Regions from separate parts of the Mesobacillus sp. QJM3NY_10 genome, predicted to be linked through region 2. Evidence: a T-box and tRNA genes for the amino acid it is inferred to sense, from the RefSeq annotation. Region 2 holds a T-box; the other holds one or more tRNA genes.
What was found. The T-box of region 2 lies ahead of pheS (phenylalanine--tRNA ligase subunit alpha). A T-box ahead of a tRNA ligase gene usually reads a tRNA of that ligase, here a tRNA-Phe.
Positions count from the first base shown of each region.

Region 1 (14,911 bases), 210 kb from region 2:
CTAGACTCAAAATCCAGATTATCTTTGCTATCTCCCATTTGTACGAGCGCTTCTCCCTCTTCTACTCGGATGAATTGATCCCCGGTTTCGTGAACTTCAAGGCCGATGTCATCACCAACATCGATGCTCATTACAGTCACCTGAAGGTTCTTCCCCGTCCATAAAGCAGTACGGAATGTCTCGTTTTGCGTAGTTGCCTCTTCAATATTAATGGTAAACGGTTCTTTACCATAATCCTGCAATCGACTTCCTGTCTCTTGCCGCAGACATTCTAACCTTGTTGCATGCTCTAATTCATCAGCGAATGCCCGGAAAAACACATTGCCCACTGGCAGGTTTTGGGTAAGCAAATAGCTGTTTCGGTATTCATGATAATCTTCTACCTCTGTTTCATAAGCCTTTTGCAAACCTTCTCGATATGAATGGAAGTTCACCTGGTCAAAATGGTACTGCGGCCTTTGGCCAGTAAGAGTGACATACAGATCTGTAAATTGCCTTAAGTGGATATGTTTATCCTCCAACGCCTTCAGTATCGCTTTCTTATGTCTCTGGTTTGGCGCAGATTCCGCGAGACGGCTGTAAAAATCAACTGCTGAAGCTTCCCCTTTTATTCCAGCAAGCAGCGCTTCAAGTACTTGCTGATGACTATTTTGGCTCGATCTTTGGTTATATGCTGAAGAATCAACATAATATGGATAGGAATAGGATGGAACGTTATACAATTAGCTCATTCCCTTCACAGGTTTTATCAACCTATCCTATGCCCAGTACCCAGGAAATGTACATTGTTCGATTTTTGGACAAGAATATTCCTGCAGCAGATTCCCAAACTAAGAGTACCTTATTAGAAATGGAGATAAACGATGAGTATCATTTTAGCCTTACTGGCCGCGCTTTTTGCTTCCTTTACTGCTATTCTCGCTAAAATCGGAATCGAGGATGTCGATTCAAACCTGGCAACTGCCGTCAGGACGATAGTCGTTGTAATCATGGCCTACCTGATGGTTGTGATCACTGGGCAAACCGGAAACATAACCACAGTGTCAACGAAATCATTCATTTTCCTGGTCCTTTCCGGATTGACGACCGGCCTTTCCTGGCTTGCCTTTTTTAAAGCGATCCAAATTGGGGATGTATCCAAAGTAGTCCCGATTGATAAGGCCAGTGTCGTATTGACGATTGTGTTATCTTTCATAGTACTAAGGGAGCCTGCAACCATGCCTGTTGTCGCTGGTGGTGTCATTATATCTATTGGAACTTTTTTGCTGATCGGAAAAGGCAAAAAGAAGAAAAAGCAGAGGAAAAAGGTTTTCAACACCAAATCATATATTTTTCTCGCTATCATGTCAGCAATATTTGCAGCCCTGACCAATATCCTCGCAAAAATCGGGATTGAAGATGTTGATTCAAATGTAGCCACATTTATCAGAACAGTCGTAATCATTATTTTTGCGTGGGGAATCGTGTTTTTCCAGGGAACTGTGAAGGAGCTTAAGAAAATCTCAAGGAAATCTTACATATTCCTAATCCTATCAGGTGCCGCAACAGGCTTCTCATGGTTATGTTATTTTGCAGCACTGGCAATCGGCAAAGTGAGCATCGTCAATCCGATTGATAAATTCAGCGTAGTGTTAACGATGATCTTAAGCTTCATCATTTTAAAAGAAAAACCAACAAAATCAACAGTTGCAGGTGCAATACTGATTACAATTGGGACAGCTTTGTTGATCTTATAGAGAGAGTGGCCATGCCAACACCCACACCTATTGAGGCATTGAAATGCTTTCTGTTTACCTTTTTGGTTCCACGGCCTCGTTTGGGCTTTCTATAGGACCTTTTCACATCTTCAGCCGCTTTTTGGGCTTATAGAACTTTTCTATAGGACCTTTTCACATCTTCAGCCATTTTTTGGGCTTATAGAATCTTTCTAACTGGTCATTTATATTCCGCGTCCTCTTTATGCTAATAAAACCTCTCTAGGGTCCCTTTGTTAGGATCGCAACACCACCTCGGCCAACTAGATCCGCCTTCATGCTCATCTCGCGTTCAGCTTTTCATCCACCGACATAGCAAAAAGGCCAAATCGTCTTAGATTTGGCCTGAAGCTTCTTAAACTTTCAAAGCAGATTGTATCTTCCAGATTTGGTCCGCATATTCCATAATGGTCCTGTCACTGGAGAAATAACCTGACTTTGCGATATTAACCAGGCTCTTTTGCAGCCATGCGTTTCGATCCAAATAACTCCGGCTGACATCCTGGTGTGCCTCTGCATAGGAAGCAAAGTCCCTCAATACGAAGTACTGGTCGTTATGGCCAAGCAAGGTATCATAGATTTCGTTAAAATGGTTTTCTGTATCCGGGAAGAATCCATTGACCAGCTGGTCGACCACTCCCCGGATCCTTTCATCATGGTGATAATATTCAAGAGAATGGTAGCCGCCATTATTCTGGTAATCAAGCACTTCTTCTGCCGTCAACCCGAACAGGAAGATATTTTCCCTGCCGACCAAATCGGTGATTTCGACATTGGCGCCATCGAGTGTTCCAAGTGTCATAGCTCCGTTCATCATGAACTTCATATTACCTGTGCCTGATGCTTCTTTGCTGGCGGTTGAGATTTGTTCACTGATATCCGCTGCCGGGAAAATTTCTTCAGCAAGCGATACTCGGTAATTCTCAAGGAAAACAACCTTCAGCTTGCCATTCGTTTCCGGGTCATTATTCACCTTGTCTGCTACGCTGTTAATCAGCTTAATGACCTTTTTGGCAAAATAGTAACCTGGAGATGCCTTTGCCCCGAAAATAAATGTACGCGGATATAACAATGCTTCAGGATCCTTTTTCAAAGCATTATACAGATGCATGATGTGCAGGACATTCAGCAATTGCCGCTTATAAGCGTGAAGCCTTTTTACCTGGACGTCAAAAATCGATTCCGTATCAACCTGTATCCCCGTTTTATCCAAAATCCGCTTTGCCAAACGCTCCTTGTTTCCCTGCTTTATTTCATGCAGTTTTTCAAGGAAACCGGAGTCATCCTTAAACCGCATTAACGCCTCTAACTTTTGTGGAGAAGAAACCCAGTCAGGACCAATGGCATCCGTAATCAATCCTGACAGTCCAGGATTCGCCTTCAGCAGCCAGCGGCGGTGGGTGATCCCATTTGTCTTGTTGTTAAACCGTTCAGGATAAAACTGATAAAAAAGGTTCATCTCGCGGTTTTTCAGGATCTCAGTGTGAAGCTGTGCAACTCCATTGACACTGTGGCTTCCAATAATGGCAAGCGGCGCCATGCGCACTTCGTCATGGGCGATGATCGCCATGCTTTCAACCCTGCCCCAGTCGCCAGGATACTGCTCCCAAACCTGCTTACAGAAACGCTCATTGATTTCCTCGACAATCATGAAAATGCGTGGCAGCAATGGCTTGAAGATTCGAATCGGCCATCTCTCCAGTGCCTCAGCCAGCGTCGTATGGTTCGTATAGGAAAGCGTCTGGACGGTGATATTCCAAGCATCCTCCCAGCCCAGGCCTTCCTCATCCATCAATATTCTCATCAGTTCAGGAACGGCAATCGCAGGGTGCGTGTCATTAATATGGATGCTCACATAGTCATGAAACTCTAGCAAACTCTTATTCTTCTTTTTAAAAGAATTCACAATCGCCTTCAAACTGGACGCGACCAGGAAGTACTGCTGCTTAAGACGAAGGATCTTCCCATCATCATGCGTGTCATCCGGATATAGAAATTCAGAAACTGATTCGGTATCCTTCTTGTATTTAAAAATATCTGCATTTGCTGGGAACCTGGATGGCTCGGCATTCCACAGCCTCAAGGTGTTGACTGTCTGAGTCTCGTAGCCGATGACAGGCAAATCGTAAGGCACAGCCATAATTGTCTCGGCGTTCAAATGCCTGAAAACAAGCCGACCATTTTCCATCCTGCTTTCGATTTCGCCCCAGAACGGAACCTCCACCGCATCATCCGCCTTGCGCACCTCCCAAACATGGCCATGTCTCAGCCATTGCTCAGGAAGCTCCACCTGATAGCCATCGACTATTTTTTGCTCGAATAGACCGTGTTTATAGCGAATCCCACAGCCATGTCCAGGAAGATCAAGGGAAGCGAGGGAATCTAGGAAGCAGGCTGCAAGGCGGCCGAGACCGCCATTGCCAAGCCCGGCATCCGCCTCGATTTCCTCCAGCTGATCCAGCTCGATGCCCAGGTCCCTGAGCCCTTCACAGACCACTTTTTCGACGCCTAAATTAATCAAATTATGCCTAAGCAGCCGGCCCAGCAGGAACTCGATCGACAAGTAATAAACCTGCTTTTTCGCGCCAGCACGATATAATTCGTTTGTTTTGATCCAATCAGAACTCACATGCTCCCTGATCATATGCCCGAGAGTCTGGAACTGCTCCCGGCTCGTGCTTTCTTCAAAGCTGGTTCCAAACATCATCTCGAGTTTTTTCAAGAAAGCATTTTTGAACTTGGGAACACTAGAAAACATGCGATTCACTCCTTGAGATGAGATCGGAATACAATTCTTTGTATTGTCTGGCAGACTGTGCCCAACTGTAGTCTGTCTCCATAGCATTTTTCGTCAGCTTAAGCCATTTTTCGCGCTCATGGTAAAAAGACAGCGCCCGTTCAAGTGTAAATAACATGTCATGGGCGTTAAAGTTTGCAAAGGAAAATCCATTGCCTTCACCGTTAAATTCATTGTAAGGCTGTACAGTATCGTTCAGGCCGCCTGTTTCTCTTACAACAGGAATGGATCCATAGCGCATCGCGATCATCTGGCTGAGCCCGCATGGCTCGAACTGGGATGGCATCAGGAACAGATCGGAGCCAGCGTAGACTTGATGGGCCAAATTCTCATCAAAGCCAATGTATACACCACACTGTTCAGGGTAACTCGCTGACATTTCCCTGAAAAATTGTTCAAACTCAGGGTCGCCTGTTCCCAGCACGACAAGCTGCATTCCGGTCGCCATGATTTCATGGAAAACTCCCCTGACCAAATCGAGACCCTTCTGCTTCGTCAGCCTCGTAATCATTGCTCCAACAGGGATATTTTCGTTTTCCGGCAAACCGAAATCACGCTGTACCTGAAGCTTGTTTTCTACTCTTCTTTCAAGTGAGTCCAATTCGAAATTGGCAGCCAATCCAGGATACTTTTCAGGGTCATATAAATCGTGATCAATCCCATTCAGGATTCCCGATAGATTCTCGCTTCTTTTCCGCAGGATGCCATCCAGCTTTTCACCATAAAAGTCTGTCTGGATTTCCTCCATGTAAGTGGGGCTGACGGTAGTGATATGGTCTGCAGCAATCAAAGCCGCTTTCATGAAATTGGCATTCCCGAAAAACTCCAGCTGCTCTTCATTGAAGTAACGATTGTCAATATGAAGCAGGTCACCAAGCACTTCTGGAGGGAAGATTCCCTGGAACTGCAGATTATGAATCGTGAACACGGACCGGATCAATCCGTATCCTGGCCGCTTATAGTATTCTGTCCTGAGTAAAAATGGAATCATACCTGTATGCCAGTCATGGCAATGAATGACATCAGGGTAAAACTCAATTTCTGCGATGAACTCAAGAACAGTCCTGTTGAAGAAAGCGAACCGTTCTCCATCATCATAATGCCCGTATAGGCTATCGCGCTTGAAGTAATACTCATTATCAACAAAATAGAAAGTCACGCCGTCATTCTCAAGAGTTTCAATGCCACAATATTGCGAGCGCCAGCCTAATTGCACATTATACTCTTTCACTTTCTTCATTTCAGAGCGGAATTTCTCAGGTATTAATCCGTACTTCGGTAAAATGACTCTGACATCCGCTCCAAGCTTATTCAATTCCTTTGGAAGCGAGCCCGCTACATCCGCCAGTCCGCCTGACTTGATGAACGGGACGCATTCCGATACGGCAAATAACACCTTCACGACTGGCTCCCCACTCCCTGGACCGATCCCTTGCGGATAACAGCCGGTGAGTCTGCTGGCGCTGTAATCACTGTTCCTGCTTCAATTCTTGCATCCTTATCGACAATCACGGAATCCAATAGACAATTCTCCTTAATCTGTGTCTTCTGCATGATGATGCAGTTGCGGATGACGGTACCTTTGCCGATTTTCACACCGCGGGCAATGATGCTGTTCTCGACCGTGCCTTCAATCATTCCGCCATTGGCAACCATCGAGTTTCTTACGGACGCATCAACGTCATATCGGGTAGGCGGCTCATCTTTCACCTTAGTCAGAATCGGCCTATCCTTCGGAAACAGCTCCTTCCAGACTTCGGGCTTCATCAGGTCCATACTGGTCCTGAAATAGTTTCCAATTGTATCAACCATAGAAGCATACCCTTCAAAATTGTAATAACAGAGATGGAACTGGCTATCCAGGTCAGTCGCGACATCCCTCATATTCGAGTAGCCAGTTTCATTGCGCGTCGTAATCAAATCCATTAATAATGTCTTTTTAACAAGATATATGCCTAATGATTTACCTTCCTTCTGGACCTCCGTGATATCACAGCCTGACTTGATATGCCAATCTAGCAGCGGCTGGAAATCCATATTGAATACCGTATAGGAATTAGCAATCAACGCATACTCCTGGGTGCTTCTTTCAAAAAAGTCAATGTTGTCAGCAAAGTGGTCGAGCGTCCCGATTCCTGTATAATGTTTATCCAGGTTAGGCGCAGGGAAGAAAAATAGTCCATCCCTTTTCCGATTAAGGTCCCAGTTCCTGCCTGACCCTAAATGGTCCATCAGCGACCTATATTGGAATTTAGGAAAAATCGCCACGCTCTGGATACCAGAGTTGACCATATTGGAAAGGATAAAATCAATCATCCTGTATCTTCCGCCAAAAGGGATTGCTGCCACCGACCGGTGAATGGACAGTTCATGCAGATCATCGTGAACCGTTGTCGCATCTATTACTCCTAATAATTGTTTGTTCATTTCTTTTTCCTCCTGAATCGGTTCAATTGGATTGCAATTCTCCGATTGTTTCTTCAGATACTAGTGTAATCTCATTCGCGCTCCCGCCCGGCTTTATGATTGTTCCATCCGGAACATAGACTCCTGGGGATACAATCGCCCTTTCAATCACACAGTTGTGTCCGATGACAGCATCCGGCATGATAACCGTTTCCTTTACAACAGCTCCCTTTTTCACGGTCACTCCCTGGAACACAACCGTTCTGGAAACCTTTCCTTCGATCTTGCAGCCCTCATTGACCAGCGACTCTGATACTTCCCCTTCAGGGCAAATATACTGCGGCGGCTGATTTGGATTGACAGAGTAGATTCGCCACGAATGATCAAACAGGTTCAATTCACATTCTTTATCCAATAAATCCATATTCGCTTCCCAAAGACTTTGTACTGTACCAACATCTTTCCAATAGCCTTTAAAAGGATAGGCAAATAAGTTCATATTTTCTTGTATTAGCAGAGGAATGATATCCTTTCCAAAATCGTGGCTGGAATCAGGATTATGGTCATCTCTTATCAGATATTCCCTTAAAACGCTCCATTTAAAAATATAAATCCCCATCGAAGCGAGATTATTTTTCGCTACATCCGGTTTTTCTTCAAATTCAGTGATTCTTAGGTCAGCATCCGTGTTCATGATGCCAAAGCGATTTGTCTCTTCCCATGGAACCTCAATGACCGAGATCGTCACATCAGCTCCTTTTTCGATATGGTAATTGAGCATCAACTCATAATTCATTTTATAAATATGGTCACCCGAGAGAATCAACACGTACTCAGGGTTATACTGATCAAGATAGTTCAAATTCTGAAAAATGGCGCTTGCCGTACCAGAATACCATTTCACTTCAGAGCTCTCGGCATAAGGCGGCAGCACAGTCACTCCACCATCCTTCCTGTCGAGGTCCCAGGCGCTGCCGATGCCAATATAAGAATTAAGCAGGAGCGGCTGGTACTGGGTCAATACACCCACTGTATGGATTCCTGAGTTCGTGCAGTTGCTTAACGGGAAATCGATAATTCGATATTTGCCGCCAAAAGGGACAGCTGGTTTAGCGAGATTCTTCGTCAGTGAGTGCAGCCGGCTTCCTTTTCCTCCTGCCAACAGCATTGCTACGCATTTCTTCTTTTGCATGATTGTTTCTCCCCTTTCTTTTTATAACAGGACGTAAAACTGAGATTCCGAATGGAGAAATGCTCATCTCTATAGAATATGGCCTTCCATGGAAGGCTATTTCTTCAGCTTTCAAAACTTTTTTGTTTATAACGCCTGAACCTCCAAAGACTGTAGCATCGCTGTTCAAAATTTCCCGATATTCGCCAGGCTTCGGTACACCGATTCGATAATCGCTATATACTTTCTCTGTGAAATTGCAAACTATGACCAGGAGTTCTTCAGGATTCTTTCCTTTCCTGATAAAAGAAAAAATCGACTGGTCCCGGTTATCAGCATCGATCCACTCAAAGCCTTCATAGCTTTGATCGATCTCATACAGCGGCTTTGACCGCTTATACAATTTGATAAGTTCCCTATTATATTGGTTCATCTTTTCATGCATTTCATAATCGAGGAGATTCCAGTCCAACTGTTCTTTGTCCTTCCATTCCGAAAAATGTCCAAATTCTGTCCCCATGAAGGTCAGCTTCTTGCCGGGGTGCGCTGCCATGAACCCAAGCAATAGCCGGAGTTGTGCGAACTTTTGCCAGTAATCGCCCGGCATCTTATCAAGAAGCGATTTCTTCCCGTGAACAACCTCATCATGTGAAAAAGGCAGGACAAAATTCTCTGAAAATGCATAAAGCAGCGAAAAGGTAACTTTATCATGTATATGCTTCCTGTTATGGGATTCTTCCTCCATATACTTCAAAGTGTCATTCATCCATCCCATATTCCACTTGTATGTAAAACCAAGACCGCCATACTCCACAGGAGCCGTCACCTGCGGCCAGTCAGTCGAATCCTCTGCAATCATCAGCGCTCCCGGCTCATACTCTTTGACCGCTTTGTTCAGCTTCTTTAAAAAGTCCACTCCATACTGGTTCGCAGCCTGAATTGAATTCGGCCAGTAGATAATATTGGCCACTGCATCAACCCTGAAGCCGTCGATATGATATTTTTCCAGCCAGAAAAGCGCACTCGAGATCAGGAAGCTCTGGACCTCTGTTTTTCCCAGATCGAAATTGGCTGTTCCCCATACCTGGTTCTCACGATCATTCTCACGCTGATATTCAAACACATAGCTGCCATCAAATTTGTACAGCCCATGCGCATCCTTGCAAAAATGCCCCGGAATCCAATCAAGGATGACCCCGATGCCGTTTTGATGGCACATATCAACGAAATACATGAAATCATGAGGCGTTCCATATCGGCTCGTAACTGAAAAATAACCAGTAGATTGATAGCCCCAGGAGATGTCGAGCGGATGCTCAGTTAGAGGCAATAATTCAATATGTGTGTATCCATGCGCAACAATATATGGGATCAATTCATCAACAAGCTCACGGTATGTAAGAAAGGAACCATTATCATGCTTTTTCCAGGAACCTACATGAAGTTCATAGATGAACATCGGCTCGCCAAGTGTGCTCCTCTTTTCACGCTTTTGCAGCCATTTCTGGTCATTCCATTTATAGCCGTCCATTGGGTAGACGATTGAAACCGTATTTGGCCTTACTTCCGAGAAAAAAGCATAAGGGTCAGATTTGAGCAATCGCTCACCCGACTCCGTTACAATCTCATATTTATAAATGGTACCGGTCAGATCCCCCTCAAGAGCGAGCTGCCAGACCCCCTCCTGATTGACTTTATGAAACTCATAGCCATTCCCATCCCAATTATTAAAATCACCTGTAAGCCTTACCTGAGTCGCATTTGGAGCCCACACACAAAATCGAGTATATGTTTCAGTTCCACTTTTAATGACATGTGCTCCAAATAAATTGTAGCTTTGGAACAGATTCCCTTCATGGAACAAATGCAATTCAAACTCTGTAGGATTTATCACCAATGCATTCCACCTGCCTTTGTAAAACTAATAAAACGCCCTATTTCACTAGTATTCTAGTTTCCAGAAGGAATTCCTTGTAAACATTTTCTTAATCTTTCGACAATAATTCTTATCAAAATCCGAATTTCGACAAAAGCCCTCAAATGGTAGCGCTTTAATGTACTAAATCTTCCAATTACGCGAAATTTGGAGAACGAAAAATGAAATTGAATAATGATTCATTAAAAGGATTAGTTGAATTTATTAGGTTTAATAGAGGAAATAGGTGAGAAAATATTTTTGGCTGATAACGTTTTCATCGTATCAAGGAAGTGATCAGATAGTGATGAGATAGTGATTAGATATTGATTAGATATTGATTTGGGGTGAAATTACTAGGTTAGGGTTGCTACAGATGTGAAACCAGGGGTACAGATTGGGGCATTGATTATCTAGGCAAGGATCATTTAATTGAATGTTAAGCTTCGCTAATTTATGGCTTGATTCTCGTTTCTTCGGCCATTAGACGAATTACTTTCACTCCTTTACGTTACACGTTTTTCCCTTTGCCCCTTACAACAGGGCATATATCTCAATTTTTAAGTAACCCTTTTTTCTTTACTAATTAGACAATTGTATCTTACTCATTTATGAACATCTTACCTTCTTCTAAGTGTATGCTGCTTGCTGAAATGATTTAATAGCAAGCAGATAAATATTAATGAAAAATTTCTTAATGGTCTCTCTGGAATCCAAATTTTTTTTGAAAACATAAAAAAAAGCCGTTAGCATAATTGCTAACAGCTTTCCTTATGACCCCTACGGGATTCGAACCCGTGTTACCGCCGTGAAAGGGCGGTGTCTTAACCGCTTGACCAAGGGGCCTTATGGCGGAGAAGGAGGGATTTGAACCCTCGCGCCGGTTACCCGACCTACACCCTTAGCAGGGGCGCCTCTTCAGCCTCTTGAGTACTTCCCCATAAAAATGGCTCCGCAGGTAGGATTCGAACCTACGACCGCTCGGTTAACAGCCGAGTGCTCTACCACTGAGCTACTGCGGAATAATACAAAAAATGGGCCTAAGTGGACTCGAACCACCGACCTCACGCTTATCAGGCGTGCGCTCTAACCAGCTGAGCTATAGGCCCTTATGGAGCGGGTGAAGAGAATCGAACTCTCATCATCAGCTTGGAAGGCTGAGGTTTTACCACTAAACTACACCCGCAAAAAATGGGGCGACTGATGGGAATCGAACCCACGAATGCCTGAACCACAATCAGGTGCGTTAACCACTTCGCCACAACCGCCATATTATTATTAAATATTCATTTAAATTAAATAAGGTGGCTCAGGACGGAATCGAACCGCCGACACAAGGATTTTCAGTCCTTTGCTCTACCGACTGAGCTACTGAGCCACTATAAATATTGCTATTGGTAATTATTAAAAATGGCGGTCCCGACCGGGATCGAACCGGCGATCTCCTGCGTGACAGGCAGGCATGTTAACCGCTACACCACGGGACCAGATTGCGGGGGCAGGATTTGAACCTGCGACCTTCGGGTTATGAGCCCGACGAGCTACCGGACTGCTCCACCCCGCGACGATATTAATGATATTAAAATTATGGAGGAGGTAGAGGGATTCGAACCCCCGCGCGGTGTTACCCGCCTGTCGGTTTTCAAGACCGATCCCTTCAGCCAGACTTGGGTATACCTCCGTGTTAAAAATAAGCAATGGTGGACCTTGTAGGACTCGAACCTACGACCGGACGGTTATGAGCCGTCTGCTCTAACCAGCTGAGCTAAAGGTCCATGTTTAGCTGGATTGATCTAGGTTGTGAAAATATCCTAGTGGGTCTGTCCCCATCTCAGAAAGTCTATTCAAGCAGCAGCTCGATGGGTACAACTCGAAGCAAGCTCATAGATGCCTTGCTCGTTGCTCTAATCAGCTGAGCTAAAGGTCCAGGATATCCTAGATTGAATAGGTTCAACCAGATTGAAATTGGTAGCGGCGGAGGGGATCGAACCCCCGACCTTACGGGTATGAACCGTACGCTCTAGCCAGCTGAGCTACACCGCCAAATTATTATTTAAAGTGAATATGGTGGAGCCTAGCGGGATCGAACCGCTGACCTCCTGCGTGCAAGGCAGGCGCTCTCCCAGCTGAGCTAAGGCCCCATATAAAATAAGTAGCATGGTCGGGAAGACAGGATTCGAACCTGCGACCCCTTGGTCCCAAACCAAGTGCTCTACCAAGCTGAGCTACTCCCCGATAAAGAGAAAATATAATGGCGCGCCCGAAAGGAGTCGAACCCATAACCTTCTGATCCGTAGTCAGACGCTCTATCCAATTGAGCTACGGGCGCAAATATAAATGTTTATTAGCTAACTTGGTGGTGCCGAGGACCGGAATCGAACCGGTACGGTAGTCACCTACCGCAGGATTTTAAGTCCTGTGCGTCTGCCAGTTCCGCCACCCCGGCTTAAGAACTATGGAGCGGAAGACGGGATTCGAACCCGCGACCCCAACCTTGGCAAGGTTGTATTCTACCACTGAACTACTTCCGCATTTATGGAAAGTTATTTTGCTAGCGCAAAAAACTTTGGTGCGGGTGAAGGGAGTCGAACCCCCACGCCTTGCGGCGCCAGATCCTAAGTCTGGTGCGTCTGCCAATTCCGCCACACCCGCATATAAGATAATAAGTTTTCGCTGTCGCGAAGATAAGGAAGTTTATTTTCGCTGGCGCGAAAAAAACTTGGTGAGCCATGAAGGACTCGAACCTTCGACCCTCTGATTAAAAGTCAGATGCTCTACCGACTGAGCTAATGGCTCGTACAAGTGGTGCCGGCAAGAGGACTTGAACCCCCAACCTACTGATTACAAGTCAGTTGCTCTACCAATTGAGCTACACCGGCATGGTAAATGTAGATTATTTCACTGTGTGAAGTTAAGGATGTTTATTCGCTTTCGCGAATAAAAATTGGTGGAGGATGACGGGATCGAACCGCCGACCCTCTGCTTGTAAGGCAGATGCTCTCCCAGCTGAGCTAATCCTCCATTTGAAACTGCCCGGCGACGTCCTACTCTCACAGGGGGAAACCCCCAACTACCATCGGCGCTGAGAAGCTTAACTTCCGTGTTCGGTATGGGAACGGGTGTGACCTTCTCGCCATCGTCACCAGACATTTTTTTAAAGACAATATCTATTATACTGACTTTAAGTTATTTTGCAAGAGAAATTTTAAAGAAATTTTACTTTGAAAATATCTTTATTCCCTCAAAACTAGATAATGTGTAAGAAGAATTCAAGAAGAACGAATAATCTATTTTGGTTAAGTCCTCGAACGATTAGTATCAGTCAGCTCCACACGTCACCGCGCTTCCACCTCTGACCTATCAACCTGATCATCTTTCAGGGTTCTTACTAGCTTGCGCTATGGGAAATCTCATCTTGAGGGGGGCTTCATGCTTAGATGCTTTCAGCACTTATCCCGTCCGCACATAGCTACCCAGCGATGCCTTTGGCAAGACAACTGGTACACCAGCGGTGCGTCCATCCCGGTCCTCTCGTACTAAGGACAGCTCCTCTCAAATTTCCTGCGCCCACGACGGATAGGGACCGAACTGTCTCACGACGTTCTGAACCCAGCTCGCGTACCGCTTTAATGGGCGAACAGCCCAACCCTTGGGACCGACTACAGCCCCAGGATGCGATGAGCCGACATCGAGGTGCCAAACCTCCCCGTCGATGTGGACTCTTGGGGGAGATAAGCCTGTTATCCCCGGGGTAGCTTTTATCCGTTGAGCGATGGCCCTTCCATGCGGAACCACCGGATCACTAAGCCCGACTTTCGTCCCTGCTCGACTTGTAGGTCTCGCAGTCAAGCTCCCTTGTGCCTTTACACTCTGCGAATGATTTCCAACCATTCTGAGGGAACCTTTGGGCGCCTCCGTTACTCTTTAGGAGGCGACCGCCCCAGTCAAACTGCCCACCTGACACTGTCTCCCGCCCCGATCAGGGGCGTGGGTTAGAATTTCAATACAGCCAGGGTAGTATCCCACCGACGCCTCCACCGAAGCTGGCGCTCCGGTTTCTCAGGCTCCTACCTATCCTGTACAAGCTGTACCAAAATTCAATATCAGGCTACAGTAAAGCTCCACGGGGTCTTTCCGTCCTGTCGCGGGTAACCTGCATCTTCACAGGTACTATAATTTCACCGAGTCTCTCGTTGAGACAGTGCCCAGATCGTTACGCCTTTCGTGCGGGTCGGAACTTACCCGACAAGGAATTTCGCTACCTTAGGACCGTTATAGTTACGGCCGCCGTTTACTGGGGCTTCGATTCAGAGCTTCGCGTGAGCTAACCCCTCCTCTTAACCTTCCAGCACCGGGCAGGCGTCAGCCCCTATACTTCGCCTTGCGGCTTCGCAGAGACCTGTGTTTTTGCTAAACAGTCGCCTGGGCCTATTCACTGCGGCTCATCTAGGCTATTCACCCAAATGAGCACCCCTTCTCCCGAAGTTACGGGGTCATTTTGCCGAGTTCCTTAACGAGAGTTCTCTCGCTCACCTTAGGATTCTCTCCTCGCCTACCTGTGTCGGTTTGCGGTACGGGCACCTTTTATCTCGCTAGAGGCTTTTCTTGGCAGTGTGGAATCAGGAACTTCGGTACTATATTTCCCTCGCTGTCACAGCTCAGCCTTCACGCAAGTGGGATTTGCCTCACTTGCAGCCTAACTGCTTAGACGCGCATATCCAACAGCGCGCTTACCCTATCCTACTGCGTCCCCCCATTGCTCAAACGATAAAGAGGTGGTACAGGAATATCAACCTGTTGTCCATCGCCTACGCCTTTCGGCCTCGGCTTAGGTCCCGACTAACCCTGAGAGGACGAGCCTTCCTCAG
Region 1 covers NZ_CM149675.1:3,791,597-3,806,507, forward strand. Annotated here, with positions in the region: gene AC0VX7_RS19065 (cupin domain-containing protein) at 1-722, opposite strand, end outside; gene AC0VX7_RS19070 (EamA family transporter) at 864-1,736, shown strand; gene AC0VX7_RS19075 (glycogen/starch/alpha-glucan phosphorylase) at 2,110-4,512, opposite strand; gene glgA (glycogen synthase GlgA) at 4,502-5,953, opposite strand; gene AC0VX7_RS19085 (GlgC family sugar phosphate nucleotidyltransferase) at 5,950-6,978, opposite strand; gene AC0VX7_RS19090 (glucose-1-phosphate adenylyltransferase) at 7,001-8,149, opposite strand; gene glgB (1,4-alpha-glucan branching protein GlgB) at 8,067-10,025, opposite strand; tRNA gene AC0VX7_RS19100 (tRNA-Glu) at 10,818-10,889, opposite strand; tRNA gene AC0VX7_RS19105 (tRNA-Ser) at 10,893-10,983, opposite strand; tRNA gene AC0VX7_RS19110 (tRNA-Asn) at 10,991-11,065, opposite strand; tRNA gene AC0VX7_RS19115 (tRNA-Ile) at 11,079-11,152, opposite strand; tRNA gene AC0VX7_RS19120 (tRNA-Gly) at 11,156-11,229, opposite strand; tRNA gene AC0VX7_RS19125 (tRNA-His) at 11,236-11,311, opposite strand; tRNA gene AC0VX7_RS19130 (tRNA-Phe) at 11,349-11,421, opposite strand; tRNA gene AC0VX7_RS19135 (tRNA-Asp) at 11,455-11,530, opposite strand; tRNA gene AC0VX7_RS19140 (tRNA-Met) at 11,534-11,607, opposite strand; tRNA gene AC0VX7_RS19145 (tRNA-Ser) at 11,632-11,724, opposite strand; tRNA gene AC0VX7_RS19150 (tRNA-Ile) at 11,742-11,818, opposite strand; tRNA gene AC0VX7_RS19155 (tRNA-Met) at 12,010-12,086, opposite strand; tRNA gene AC0VX7_RS19160 (tRNA-Ala) at 12,109-12,184, opposite strand; tRNA gene AC0VX7_RS19165 (tRNA-Pro) at 12,202-12,278, opposite strand; tRNA gene AC0VX7_RS19170 (tRNA-Arg) at 12,296-12,372, opposite strand; tRNA gene AC0VX7_RS19175 (tRNA-Leu) at 12,401-12,489, opposite strand; tRNA gene AC0VX7_RS19180 (tRNA-Gly) at 12,500-12,574, opposite strand; tRNA gene AC0VX7_RS19185 (tRNA-Leu) at 12,611-12,695, opposite strand; tRNA gene AC0VX7_RS19190 (tRNA-Lys) at 12,764-12,839, opposite strand; tRNA gene AC0VX7_RS19195 (tRNA-Thr) at 12,847-12,922, opposite strand; tRNA gene AC0VX7_RS19200 (tRNA-Val) at 12,989-13,064, opposite strand; rRNA gene rrf (5S ribosomal RNA) at 13,075-13,190, opposite strand; rRNA gene AC0VX7_RS19210 (23S ribosomal RNA) at 13,336-14,911, opposite strand, start outside.
Region 1: it encodes a tRNA-Phe, which carries the amino acid that the T-box ahead of pheS (phenylalanine--tRNA ligase subunit alpha) is inferred to sense. The anticodon was not compared.

Region 2 (14,911 bases):
AAGAACGTGTGAAAGTCAGTCCAGTTTCCGCTTTTCATGACGAAAAAGTAAACTTTTTTAAAGAGGATCGTGAAAATATACAATAGCCCACTTGATTTTCAAAACATTACAAACTATAATTACGTACATACTAAATCAATAGCGAATGTAATGATGAGGACATGGGCATTCTTGAAAGGTTTCCAGAGAGGGAAGGCTTGGCTGAAAACTTCCTAACACTAAAGAAACGCTTACCACCTCTGAACTCCAGCTGTGAACGCCCATAGGGCAAGTATTGGCTGGCGGCAGAAGCCGTTACCGCAACCAGAGCCATTCCTGCGTTATTTTTGTGCAAGAGTGGGAATTGGGTGGAACCACGTGTGATCAAACTCGTCCCTGTTTCAGGGACGGGTTTTTTTATTTTTTGCGCAAAAATTGCGCCACATTTTAAAAGGAGGAAAAGCCAATGGCAGACATGTTAAAAATATCGTTTCCAGATGGAGCAGTGAAGGAGTTTCCGGCAGGCACAACGACTGAAGATATCGCCAGTTCGATCAGCCCGGGCCTAAAGAAGAAAGCCATTGCCGGTATGGTCAATGGACAGCCGTATGATCTCAAGAGAGCGATCGAGGAGGACGCAGCGATCGAAATCGTCACTCCTGACCATCCAGAAGCACTAGAAATCCTGCGCCACAGCTCAGCTCACTTGATGGCACAGGCAATCAAGCGTCTATATAAAGATGTTAACCTCGGAGTAGGGCCAGTAATTGAAGGCGGCTTCTACTATGATATCGATATGGAGCATTCTTTATCTCCAGAAGATTTGCCGGAGATTGAAAAGGAAATGAAGAAAATCATCAATGAGAACATTGAGATTGTCCGTAAAGAAGTAAGCCGTGAGGATGCAGTCAAGTTTTTTAAGGAGCTTGGTGACCCTTATAAGCTTGAATTGATTGAAGCGATCCCGGCGGATGAGAAGGTCACTCTTTATGAACAGGGAGACTTTGTCGACCTTTGCCGCGGGGTACACGTCCCATCAACTGGCAAACTGAAGGAATTCAAATTGCTGAGCATTGCTGGTGCATACTGGCGCGGCGACAGCGACAACAAGATGCTCCAACGAATTTACGGTACAGCTTTCTTCAAGAAGGAAGATTTGAAAGAGCACTTGAGGCTGCTTGAAGAAGCGAAAGAACGTGATCATCGCAAGCTTGGCAAGGAACTTAACTTATTTACAAACTCCCAGAAGGTTGGACAGGGACTTCCGCTTTGGCTTCCAAAAGGTGCGACGATCCGCCGCATCATCGAACGCTATATTGTTGATAAAGAAGTCAGCCTTGGATATGACCATGTCTACACTCCGGTAATGGGAAGTGTCGACCTTTATAAAACTTCCGGACACTGGGACCACTATCAGGAAAACATGTTCCCGGTCATGGAAATGGAAAATGAACAGCTTGTTTTAAGACCGATGAACTGCCCGCACCATATGATGGTGTACAAAAACAGCATCCACAGCTACAGGGAACTTCCAATCAGGATTGCCGAGCTTGGAACAATGCACCGTTATGAAATGTCCGGCGCGTTGGCTGGGTTGCAGCGTGTGCGCGGCATGACTCTGAACGATGCTCACCTCTTTGTCCGCCCTGACCAGATCAAGGAAGAGTTCAAGCGTGTAGTAGAGCTTGTGCTTGAAGTCTACAAGGATTTCGATATGAATGATTACTCGTTCCGTCTATCCTACAGAGATCCTGAGGATAAAGAGAAATATTTCGATGATGACCAGATGTGGGAAAAGGCTCAATCCATGCTAAAAGAAGCAATGGATGAGATGGGACTGGAATATTTCGAGGCAGATGGCGAAGCAGCATTCTACGGACCGAAGCTTGATGTCCAGGTCAAAACTGCTCTTGGCAAAGAGGAGACTCTTTCAACAGTCCAGCTTGACTTCTTGCTTCCTGAGCGCTTTGACCTGACTTATATCGGCGAAGACGGCAAACACCATCGTCCTGTCGTTATCCACCGTGGTGTCGTATCGACTATGGAACGCTTTGTTGCCTTCCTGATCGAAGAGTACAAAGGGGCATTCCCGACTTGGCTGGCTCCAGTACAGGCACAGATCATCCCGGTATCTCCATCGGTCCACTTTGACTATGCAAGAGAAATCAAGGAAAAGCTTAAGGCAGAAGGCTTCCGCGTTGAAATCGATGGCCGCGACGAAAAAATCGGCTATAAGATCCGTGAAGCACAAATGCAAAAGGTTCCTTATATGCTCGTAGTCGGTGACAATGAAGTAGCAGACAAAGCAGTCAACGTCCGTAAATACGGCGAACAGAAATCCGAGACAATTTCATTTGATGAATTCCTGGAGTCATTCAGGAAAGAAGCGAAGAAATAAGAAAAGCGCAAGCGCCTTGGTCAGCCCCGACAAGCGGTGGAGGGCCTGACAGTGAAGTCGTTCTTTGACTTCATTGGCAGGACCGAAGCGACTCGAGGGGCTAGGCGCTGGAGCTGGACAAAGAAAAGCGCAAGTGTCTCAATGGGCTAGTCGCTGGACATAAAAATAAGAGGGGCCGCTGGCTCCTCTTATTTTATAGCTATTATTCAATGGGTTTGGAACAGGTTGGACAAAGGTTTTTTGTATAGCTGCGCTGAATTCTCTGGCCGCAGTTCCGGCATGATTTCATGTTAACAGGTTTATTATCAATGTCATTTGAAAAACCATAGCCAGTCCTGAAATACTTCAATGCAGTGCCCGCGAGTAATCCGGTGATCACACCTGTGATGATGATCGCGATCAACATATGTACACCAGCTTTCTTGTCTATTTCTACCATGAATTATAGCAAGAAATAAGGAATCTAGCTGTGACAATTTAATCATGAAGATAGTATTTTACAGCGTTTGGTCATAACTTTTGAAGATGAATTTAATATGTACCTTTTAAAAAAAGTATTGCAGCCTGTATTTCTATCTGATACAATACTTTTTGTTGCAGTTAACGAAAGTGATTCGTTTGACACATCAATTTCTTTATGCTATATTAGCAAGAGTGAACTGAATACAAGTTTTAGGAAAGAAGAAGCACCCGCTTCTCACCTGGTTGACGCAATTGTGCTGTTGGCAGGTAATACGTAAACGTCTAATTATTTTGTTTTCGTAAGTGTGGGTGTTGTCGCCTGCACTTTTTTTATTGCAAAATAAAAATGGACTATATCGTATGTCATTGTGTGAGCAAGATGCGGCTTCGGCCTGGCAATGTACTTCTTCTCCTTGACAATGTATTCGACAATACCCTGGAGGTGGCTAATTATTAGCAAAGATGCGATGTTACTAAACGAGGGAATTCGTGCTCGCGAAATTCGTCTGATCGATCAAAATGGCGAGCAATTAGGAATCAAATCCAAAGCTGAGGCTCTTGAGATCGCAACGCGTGTAAATCTTGATCTTGTGCTTGTTGCTCCGAACGCGAAACCTCCTGTAGGCCGAATTATGGACTACGGAAAATTCAAGTTCGAACAGCAAAAGAAAGAAAAAGAAGCACGTAAGAACCAAAAAATCATCACAACTAAAGAAGTCCGTCTTAGTCCGTCAATTGATGAGCATGACTTTAACACTAAGTTGCGCAATGCTATCAAGTTCCTGGAAAAAGGCGATAAGGTTAAAGCATCAATCCGTTTTAAGGGCCGTGCTATAACCCATAAGGAAATCGGTCAGCGTGTTCTTGATCGCTTCTCTGAAGCTTGCAAAGAAGTAGCGACAATCGAATCACATCCAAAAATGGATGGCCGAAGCATGTTCCTAGTTCTAGCACCTAAAACTGAAAAGTAACGAGGAGGAAGTCCCTATGCCAAAAATGAAAACTCACCGCGGCACTGCCAAGCGTTTCAAGAAAACTGGAACTGGCAAGCTTAAGCGTTCACACGCTTACACAAGCCACTTATTTGCTAATAAGTCTACAAAGGCTAAGCGTAAGCTTCGCAAATCTGCAATTGTTTCAAAAGGCGATTTCAAACGCATTCGTCACATGCTTGACAACATTAAGTAAAAATCGAGCGATCTCGATTTATATAGGAGGGTAATTAAATGCCACGTGTAAAAGGCGGTACAGTTACGCGCAAGCGTCGTAAAAAAGTCATTAAATTAGCTAAAGGTTATTACGGTTCAAAACATACATTATATAAAGTTGCTAACCAGCAGGTTATGAAATCCCTAATGTATGCATTCCGCGACCGTCGCCAGAAGAAGCGCGACTTCCGCAAACTTTGGATTGCTCGTATCAACGCAGCAGCTCGCATGAACGGTCTTTCATACAGCCGTATGATGCACGGCCTAAAGCTTGCTGGTATCGAAGTAAACCGCAAGATGCTTGCTGAACTTGCAGTAAGCGATGCAGCAGCATTCGCTCAATTGGCTGAAACAGCTAAGCAACAATTCAACAAGTAATTAACCTAAAAGATGGACCATTCTCACAATGAGAGTGGTTTTTTCTTTTTATAAGGCTCTTTTCTCAAACTTTGTTGCTATTGAATACAAAATTGGAGTGAATTACCTATATTCCTTCGTAAAGTTGACGCTTCTTATGAGAAAAGAGTATGCAAACTTAATAACGACCTGCAAAATGGCTTTATATTACGTTAAAATCGGCTTTAGGATTTTAACAACAATCTTTACGAAAACAGCCATTAATAAAGATATAATGATTTCATAACACTTAAAGAGGACGTGGAGATGTGGGGATTTGGAGTTTGGCTGGCTTGATTGCAGTCATGAATCTTGCGGGCTTTTTTATCATGGGAATGGATAAAAAGCGGGCAAGAAACAATCATTATCGAATAAGCGAAAAAACACTATGGAATGTTGCTTTTTTTGGAGGTGCAATCGGGGTAACAGCTGGTATGAAGCATTACAGGCATAAGACGAAGCATGCCCAGTTTAAGTATGGATTGCCGGTCCTTGCTATTATTGAGATTGGCATATTTACATATTTATTTAAGCTTTTGGCATAACAGCTTGTATGATTCTATAAGCTAGTAGCAACAAAGACTAAGCAGGCAGGTGACAAGAATGGATGATGCGTGGTCAATGCTGCTGATCATTGTGGAATCTGGAGGCTGGTATGCACCAGTATTGTTCATATTGTTTCATGTTTTCCGCCAATTTGTATTCATCCCTCCTGCGGTTGTCTGTATCGCTGGAGGATTAATGTTTGGAGTCGTACCGGGAATCGTATATTCGCTGCTCGGTTTGTCAGGAGCAAGTATATTATTCTACTTTTTAATGAGACAGATACCAGAAATGATGAACAAGCTAAGCAGGCTGAAAAAAAGGCTGGTAGGGCGCTTCAGAGATCTGACCGTTGCCCAGGTCGCGCTATTGAGGCTTGTGCCGGTAATTCATTACCAGCTGCTAAGCTTTTGCCTTTACGAGCGGAAAAGTAGTTTAAAAGACTTTATGTTTGCTTCATTTCTCGCGAATATTCCATTCGTCATCTTTTATACGATATTCGGGGAGTATGTCGGAGAATTTGACTCATTTACAGGACTCTTTCTGATGATTGTATTTTTGTTGTTAGCCTATTTGTTGCGTGAGAAAATTACCTTCATTAAATGGCGTGAATTTTTTGATAGAACAACATAAGAAAAAGCGTCCGGAATATCTCGGACGCTTTTACATTTTATATCTCATCATCCTGGTCATGATTTGCCATGAATTCCTTAATTGGGCTTTTCCAGTCGATTTTGGCCACCGGATAGCTCTCACGGATTTTCCGTTCAATGAATTGGAAATCCTCTAGGACAAGCCCTTTCAAGGCCGACGTTTTTTTAGGCCAAATGAAAATGGAAACAACCTCAAAAGCAGACGGAGTTGTGCCTAAATACTTTTCACCCTCAAATAAAACACCCTTATATGTTAATAAGAAATTCTTGCGGACATTGTCTGGATCATCCAATAAGAAAAAGCGCTTCTGCTCATGAGCAAGCTCCAGCTTCCGTTTCGGATGGAATAAATATTTCACCGCGCTGTATATTAGAAAAATGAATAAAAGTAATAAAATAAGACGTAAAAGCAGGATCATGACTGCCCCTCCAATGCGAACTTTCCTTATTTACGGATGAGATTCCAAATAGTTTCAACAAATTTATAATTGATTTATACTTTTTTTAAGGCATGATTCTAACTTTAATGGAAGGGAAGCGCATGGAACAAAATCAACAGCCGAGTTTAACAGCGCTTTTTATTTAAAACCCGACCGAATTCCATCAATAGCTGAATAGATACGGAATTATGACAGGTTTGTTAGGAGAGAGAGAGTAAAGTTGTCAAAAAAGGACCGGAGTTGTGACAGGTTTGAAGGGAATGCAAGAAAAGCTGTCAAGAAAAGGCTGGAATTGTGACAGGTTGGAAGTGAACACAAGAAAAGCTGTCAAGAAAAGGCTGGAATTATGACAGGTTTGATGGGAACACGAGAAAAGCTGTCAAGAAAAGGCTGGAATTAAGACAGGTTGGAATGGAATACGAGAAAAGCTGTCAAGAAAAGGCTGGAATTAAGACAGGTTGGAATGGAATCCGAGAAAAGCTGTCAAGAAAAGGCTGGAATTATGACAGGTTTGATGGGAACACGAGAAAAGCTGTCAAGAAAAGGCTGGAATTAAGACAGGTTGGAATGGAATACGAGAAAAGCTGTCAAGAAAAGGCTGGAATTAAGACAGGTTGGAATGGAATACGAGAAAAGCTGTCAAGAAAAGGCTGGAATTAAGACAGGTTGGAATGGAATCCGAGAAAAGCTGTCAAGAAAAGGCTGGAATTATGACAGGTTTAAAGGGAATACAAGAAAAGCTGTCAAAATCCCCGGGGTATTAAGACAGCTTTTAAGAAAGACCACGGAGAGCTGTCAAAATCCGAAGCTGATTAAGCCTAAAATTACAGATGGAGCTGAAAAATGAATACTAATACCCTTTTTAAAATGCAAAAAGCACTTGATAGTCATATTGAATCTCAACATGGTCTCGGGAATGAAGATTTATTTGATCGAAAGGTCCTCGCGTTGCTTGTTGAAATCGGCGAGCTTGCTAATGAGACGAGGTGTTTCAAGTTTTGGAGTGTGAAGCCATCCTCCGAAAAAGATGTCATTCTCGAGGAGTTTGTGGATGGAGTCCATTTTATCCTGTCGCTGGGTATTGAATGTGGATATGAAGATCTTGAGTCGATCACCCAAAATAAAACCGACGAAATCGACATCAGCAATCAGTTCCTCGCAATATACGAGAGCGTGCAAAAATTCAGGAACAGCCGGAGCAAAGATGATTACGTTCATTTATTTGAAAGCTATATGGAGCTTGCGCTGCTGCTTGGAATGAATGACGATCAAATTGAACAGGCATATATTAAGAAAAATGAAGTAAATTATGATAGGCAGCGTAACGGTTATTAGGCAGAATTTTTTGTACAATACCCCGCATGTCTAGTATAATAGGTTTCGAAACTACATATTAAGGGAGTCGAAATAATGGCGAAATTAGATGAAACGTTAACAATGCTAAAAGATTTAACCGATGCCAAAGGCATTCCCGGCAACGAGCGTGAGCCAAGAGAAGTAATGAAGAAATACATAACTCCATTTGCTGATGAAGTATCGACTGACGGCCTTGGCAGCCTGGTTGCCAAGAAAGTTGGCAATGAGAATGGACCGAAGATCATGGTTGCCGGCCATCTTGATGAAGTAGGTTTCATGGTTACAAGCATCGATGACAAAGGATTCATCCGCTTCCAGACAGTTGGCGGCTGGTGGAGCCAGGTTATGCTTGCACAACGCGTGACAATCGTTACACGCAAAGGTGAAATCACTGGAGTAATCGGTTCTAAACCGCCTCACATCCTTCCTGCGGAAGCGCGCAAAAAGCCAGTTGATATTAAGGATATGTTCATTGATATCGGTGCTTCAAGCCGTGACGAAGCGAAGGAATGGGGAGTCACTCCTGGGGACATGGTTGTTCCTTACTTCGAATTCACTGTTATGAACAATGAGAAAATGCTTCTTGCCAAAGCATGGGATAACCGCATCGGCTGTGCAATTGCCATCGATGTGCTTAAGGGGCTTAAAGATGCAGAACATCCAAACGTTGTGTATGGCGTTGGAACAGTTCAGGAAGAAGTCGGCCTTCGCGGCGCTAAAACTTCTGCCCAGATGATTCAACCTGACATCGCTTTTGGCGTTGATGTAGGAATTGCCGGAGACACTCCAGGCGTTACCGAAAAAGAAGCCCTTAGCAAAATGGGTGATGGACCACAGATCATCATCTATGATGCATCAATGGTATCCCACAAGGGACTTCGTGACTTTGTGACAGACCTGGCTGATGAATTGAGCATTCCATACCAGTTCGATGCAGTAGCAGGCGGAGGAACAGACTCTGGAGCTATCCACCTGACACACCGCGGTGTACCAGCGTTGTCCATCACGATTGCGACACGCTACATCCATTCACACGCAGCAATGCTTCACCGTGACGACTACGAAAACGCTGTAAAGCTGATCGTAGAAGTCATCAAGCGTCTTGATAAAGAAACAGTTGAAAAGATTACTTTTGAATAAGATTTAGTATGTGGTTGTCCAGAAATCAGTAAAAACTGGTTTTCTGGACAATTTTTTTGTTTTTATTAAACGTTTTGTTTACCGCTTATTAGATAATCACTACGCTTTTGAACATAATCACTACAAAATCACCATTAATCACTCCGAAAACAGCCTTGATCACTACGAAATTAACCATTATCACCACGAAATCGAGCTTAATCACTACTTTATCCAATTGACGGAAAAAAAGGGGGCAAACCAGCACCAAAATAAAAGAACTCCTCAAAATGGAGGAGTTCTTCCAAATTTATTGCATCCCTTTCAATCCATCTTCCAATGCGTTCAGCATTTCCTGCTTTTCGTCCTCAGAGGCGTTCTGCCAGATCACTTCAAACAAAACTCCAAGTCCTGGAAGCATTTTTTCCTCGCCGTTTTGGATTGCGTCGACGATCGTATCTTTAAGCTCGTCCTGTGAATTTCCTGCTACATTTGTAATAACTGCATTCCTAAGGTTTAAGTTCATCCTCTGCTCAAACTCCTTTCAAATTACCAAGATGGTTATAGGATGAACAATTTTGGTTTTATTATGTATCAGTTTTGAGCTATAATAGTAAAATTGAACAAGCCATAACAAAGGAGAGCCAGAGTTGAAGTACATTCAATCTGATAAAAATCCGCAAGTGAAGCAGTGGAAGAAATTATTGACGCGCAAGGAACGCGACAAATCAGGTATGTTCCTTGTCGAGGGCTTCCATTTAGTTGAAGAAGCACTCACGAAAAAAGAAGATGTAGAAGAAATCATTTTAAGCGAAAAAACCGAATTGCCGCCTGGTCTGGATTACGGTGAGATTCCTGTTACGGTTGTAACGGATGAAATCAGCAAGCAGCTTGCTGATACGGAGACAACTCAGGGCGTATTTGCCGTATGCCGGCAGTCCAAGCAGACTCAAACAAATGGAAAAACCTTTTTGTTGATTGATTCTGTCCAGGACCCGGGTAACCTTGGCACGATGATTCGGACAGCTGATGCTGCCGGGATTGATGCTGTCATTGTTGGGAAGGGCAGTGTCGACATGTATAATCCTAAGGTTTTGCGCTCTGCGCAGGGAAGCCACTTCCATATGCCAGTTTTAAGTGGCGACCTTTCCGAGTGGGTCACTAAACTTCAAGTTGAGAACATCCCGGTTTATGGAACTGCTCTGGAAAATGGAGTCGTTTTTACAGAGGCTGAAAAAGGGGAAGCCTTCGCCCTGCTCGTAGGAAATGAAGGAAGCGGTGTAAATAAAGAGCTTCTGGCAAAAACAACACAAAATCTCTATATCCCGATTTACGGCAAAAGCGAATCACTGAATGTCGCTGTCGCTGCAGGTATTTTGCTATATTATTTAAAAACAGCAAAATAGGCGCTAAAACCATTTGATACTGCGCCAAGATTATAATATAATAAACAGCAAAAATAATATTTCAAAAATGATGACGGAGAAAAGTAGCTTGAAGATGGCCATCCAGGGAGAAAATGCCGGTGACTGGGAGCATTTTTATGGAACAGACAAGCGAAGTTCACCTCCTGAGTTGGCATCGGGACCGCTTTTATAAGCGTAAAGATGCATCGGCGCAAAGCCGTTATCTCAATGAAGCGAACACGCAATACATAACTGTATTGCCTGTTAAAAAGGGTGGTACCGCGATAACCAAGACCTCGTCCCTTTATCAGGGATGAGGTCTTTTTGTGTTCAAAAAAGAAGAATATGAAGGAGGATTTACCAATGCAGGAACGTTTAAAAGAACTGCAGGCTGAGGCACTTGAAAAAGTCGCCGCAGCAGCTGACCTTAAAGAATTGAATGATGTTCGTGTTTCCTATCTTGGGAAAAAAGGTCCAATCACAGAAGTTTTAAAAGGAATGGGTAAGTTATCAGCTGAAGAAAGACCAAAAATGGGTGCCCTGGCAAATGAAGTCCGCGATGCTATTTCCGGCCAGATTGAGGAAAAGCAGAAGGAACTTGAGGAAGCAGCGGTCCAAAAACAATTGGCAGCTGAGCAAATCGACGTGACTCTTCCTGGAAGGCCTGTTAGAACTGGCAGTCATCATCCGCTTACGAGCATCATCGAAGAAATCGAGGATCTTTTCATCGGCATGGGCTACACAGTAGAGGAAGGCCCGGAAGTCGAGAAAGACTACTATAACTTTGAAGCATTGAACCTTCCGAAGGGACATCCGGCACGCGATATGCAGGATTCATTCTACATCACAGAAGAAACATTGATGCGTACACACACATCTCCTGTCCAGGCAAGGACGATGGAAAAACACCAGGGCAAGGGTCCTGTTAGAATCATCTGTCCGGGAAAGGTGTATCGCCGTGATAATGACGATGCGACTCACTCCCACCAGTTCATGCAGATTGAAGGGCTTGTCGTCGATGAGAATGTAAGAATGAGCGACCTGAAGGGAACACTTGAAGTTTTTGCAAAGAAAATGTTCGGCGAAGACCGTGAAATCCGTCTGCGTCCTAGCTTCTTCCCTTTCACTGAGCCATCAGTCGAAATGGATATTTCTTGTAAAATCTGCGGCGGATCAGGCTGCAGCGTATGTAAGGGAACAGGTTGGATTGAAATCCTTGGTGCAGGGATGGTCCACCCGAATGTTCTTGAAATGGCAGGCTATGATTCGAAGAAATACACTGGTTTTGCATTCGGAATGGGCCCTGAGCGTATCGCGATGCTCAAGTATGGAGTCGATGACATCCGTCATTTCTATACAAACGATGTCCGTTTCTTGAAGCAATTTTCAGTTGAAGAATAAGGATTAGGAGGGTAAAACCATGTTGGTATCATATAAATGGCTGCAGGAATATATCGATTTGGATGGCGTATCTGCTGAAGAGCTTGCCGAAAAAATCACCAAAAGCGGCATCGAGGTAGAAGGCGTAGAAAAATTAAATGAAGGTTTGAAGGGCGTAGTTGTCGGCCATGTCCTTGAGTGCGAAAAGCATCCGAATGCAGAAAAACTGAACAAAACACTAGTTGATCTTGGCAATGGTGAACAGGTTCAAATCATCTGTGGCGCGCCTAATGTCGGCAAAGGCCAAAAGGTTGCCGTTGCGACAGTTGGAGCAGTTCTTCCAGGGAACTTCAAGATTAAGAAAGCAAAGCTTCGCGGTGAAGAATCCCACGGGATGATTTGCTCGCTGCAGGAGCTTGGAATCGAAGGGAAGCTTGCACCAAAGGAATATGCTGAGGGAATTTACAATTTCACTCCGGACACAGAAATCGGCCAGGACGCTTTAGAAGCTTTAAACAGGGATGACGAGATCCTTGAGCTTGGCTTGACGCCAAACCGTGCAGATGCAATGAGCATGCTTGGTGTCGCTTACGAGGTTGGAGCGATTCTTGGCAAGGACATCAAACTGCCGAATCCACAGCCTGAAACATCTTCAGAGCAAGCCAGTGATTATATCAACGTAACAGTTGAGGCAAAAGAAGATAACCCTCTATACGTTGCAAAGGTAATCAAGAATGTAAAAGTCGGTCCATCACCAGTTTGGCTGCAAACAAGATTGATGGCTGCAGGCATCCGCCCTCACAATAACGTAGTTGATATCACGAACTTTATCTTATTGGAGTACGGCCAGCCGCTTCACGCATTCGATTACGATAAACTTGGCTCAAAAGAAATCCTTGTCCGCCGCGCGAAGGATGGCGAAGTGATTGAAACGCTTGATGATGTGAAACGCACATTGACTCCTGATCACCTAGTCATCACAAACGGAACAGAACCGGTTGCGCTTGCAGGTGTAATGGGCGGAGCGAATTCAGAGGTTGGCAGCGATACAACAACAGTCCTGCTGGAGTCAGCTTATTTTACAGGTGGAGTTATCCGCAAGGCTTCGAAGGACCATGGATTGCGCAGTGAAGCTAGCTCACGTTATGAAAAAGGTGTCGACCCTGAAAGAGTTCGCCCTGCTGCAGAACGTGCGGCTGAATTGATGATTGAGCTTGCCGGTGGAGAAGTTCTTGGCGGTGAAGCGGAAGCTGATGCTTTGGATGTTAAGCCAGCTGTTGTTTCAACTACACTCGGAAAAATCAATAAAGTTCTGGGAACAGACCTTGAAATGAATCAGGTTGAGGACATTTTTGCCCGCCTGAAGTTCGAAACAGCTGTTGATAATGACACAATCACAGTAACAGTACCTACTCGCCGTGGGGACATCACAATTGAAGAAGATTTGATTGAAGAAGTCGGCCGTCTTTATGGCTATGACAACCTGCCAACAACTCTACCTGTAGGAGAGTCAACACCAGGACACCTTTCTGACTACCAGAAAAAGCGACGTATTGTCCGCCGTTACATGGAAGGCGCAGGTCTTTACCAGGCAGTCACGTATTCCCTTACAAGCGCAGAGAAAGCAACACAGTACGCATTGGATAAACGTGAGCCTGTTGAACTGGCAATGCCAATGAGCGAAGACCGCAGCCTTTTGCGCTTAAGCATCGTGCCTCAGCTGCTTGAAGTATTGAAATACAATATCGCTCGCCAGACCGAGAGTTTCGCTGTTTATGAAACTGGGGCAGTCTTCCTGAAAAACAGCAATGAAGACCTTCCTGAAGAACGCGAACACCTTGCCGCAGCCATTACTGGCCTATGGGAAAGCCATCCTTGGCAGGGTGAGAAGAAGCCTGTTGACTTCTTCGTTCTTAAAGGTATCGTTGAAGGATTATTTGCAAAGCGGGGACTTGAAAGCCAGTTAGGTTTCGTGAAGGCTGAGCTTGATGGTTTGCACCCTGGACGTACGGCTGAAATTTTGCTGAATGGCAATGTCATCGGCTTCATCGGCCAGGTTCACCCAACTATGCAAAAATCACTCGACCTGAAAGAAACTTATGCTTTCGAGTTATCGCTAAAAGCATTATTGGAAGCAGAAACAGCACCTCTTCAGTACACAGCAATCCCGCGCTTCCCGTCCATCACAAGGGATATTGCCCTTGTTGTTGACAAAGCAACTGCTGCCGGCGACCTGGAGAAGATCATCACGGAAACTGGTGGATCATTATTAAAAGAAGTAAATGTTTTTGACCTTTACGAAGGTGAAAAAATGGAGGAAGGCAAGAAATCCCTTGCGTTCTCACTGAAATACTTCGATCCAGAAAAAACACTTACAGACGAAGACATTTCAAAAGCACACAATAAAGTCCTTGCAGCTCTTGAAGAGAAAGCTGGAGCGGTATTAAGAGGATAAATTTTAAAAAGGCAGCCCGCAGGCTGCCTTTTTCATGTGAATTTCGCTAAAAATGTGAAGACCTGTGAGAAAACCGAGCGAATTATTGTGCATACGCCGTGAAATCAAGAAGGAATCCGGCAGAAATAGCGTTGACACGTGGCAAATCCGATGAATTCCGCGATAATGGCGGACATTCCCGCGAAATTCTCTGAGAATCCCGCGAAAAACACATATAATTCCGCGAAAAGTTGCTACAATTCCGCGAACTGGAAAAAACAGCTCGTTTTTTCCAGGAAAATCGCCCTAAACCCTCGCGATCTTCTTCGCTTTTTCAGTATTGGCAAAATGCAGCTTAACGAATTCTGGCAATACATCTATACCTTTATCGAGGATCAGCCTTGCAGCCGCTTTATCAACAGCCGCACCAGCACCTTTTGGAATCGTGAATCCTGCTCGTTTGCTGAGGTTCTCGATATGGCGGACAAAGGCGTACCGCGCAATCATCGACGCTGCAGCCACTCCCAGGTGAATTCCTTCTGCTTTTGTGCTGAACAGAACGTTTTCCCTGATAATCTTCTTTTGACCTTTCAAATGGGCGTAATAAATCTGCTCTTTTGCAAATTCATCGATCAAAATAGCTTCAGGTTTTTCAGGTGCGATTTTTTCAAGAACATGATGGATCGCCTGGTTATGCAGCAGAGCTTTCAGCTTTCCCTGCGACATGCCTTTCATTTGCATTTGGTTGTACTTTTCATTATGCAGTGTCAGCAGGCTGTGCGGCAAAAAGGTTACGAGCTGCTTGGCGATTTCGATGATTTTATCATCCTTGAGATTCTTTGAATCCTGGACACCGAGCTCCTTCAATACGGGTATATCCTGCCGCCTGACATAGGCTGCGACGACTGTGATCGGGCCGAAATAGTCGCCAGTTCCCACTTCATCAGAACCGATGATGGAAATCTCGCCAATATTCTTTGGCAGATGGGAGCCAGGAGTTGGTGCAGCCGCTTTTTTAGCAGATGGCATCAGTGCCGTTCCCCACCTGGCTGCCTCGGCCTCCCCATCTTTTCCCTGGAACAATACTTTTCCTGATTTATAAGCAGTGATTGCACAGGAAGGTGTTTTGGCGGCAAA
Region 2 covers NZ_CM149675.1:3,582,838-3,597,748, reverse strand. Annotated here, with positions in the region: gene ytxC (putative sporulation protein YtxC) at 1-86, shown strand, start outside; gene thrS (threonine--tRNA ligase) at 446-2,377, shown strand; gene AC0VX7_RS18120 (hypothetical protein) at 2,580-2,783, opposite strand; ribosomal protein L20 leader region at 3,050-3,176, shown strand; gene infC (translation initiation factor IF-3) at 3,307-3,810, shown strand; gene rpmI (50S ribosomal protein L35) at 3,827-4,027, shown strand; gene rplT (50S ribosomal protein L20) at 4,066-4,425, shown strand; gene AC0VX7_RS18100 (DUF1294 domain-containing protein) at 4,713-4,988, shown strand; gene AC0VX7_RS18095 (TVP38/TMEM64 family protein) at 5,047-5,619, shown strand; gene AC0VX7_RS18090 (sigma-w pathway protein ysdB) at 5,657-6,058, opposite strand; gene AC0VX7_RS18085 (hypothetical protein) at 6,491-6,739, shown strand; gene AC0VX7_RS18080 (dUTP diphosphatase) at 6,923-7,414, shown strand; gene AC0VX7_RS18075 (M42 family metallopeptidase) at 7,490-8,575, shown strand; gene sspI (small acid-soluble spore protein SspI) at 8,865-9,080, opposite strand; gene AC0VX7_RS18065 (TrmH family RNA methyltransferase) at 9,205-9,960, shown strand; T-box leader at 10,022-10,267, shown strand; gene pheS (phenylalanine--tRNA ligase subunit alpha) at 10,324-11,361, shown strand; gene pheT (phenylalanine--tRNA ligase subunit beta) at 11,381-13,795, shown strand; gene rnhC (ribonuclease HIII) at 14,081-14,911, opposite strand, start outside.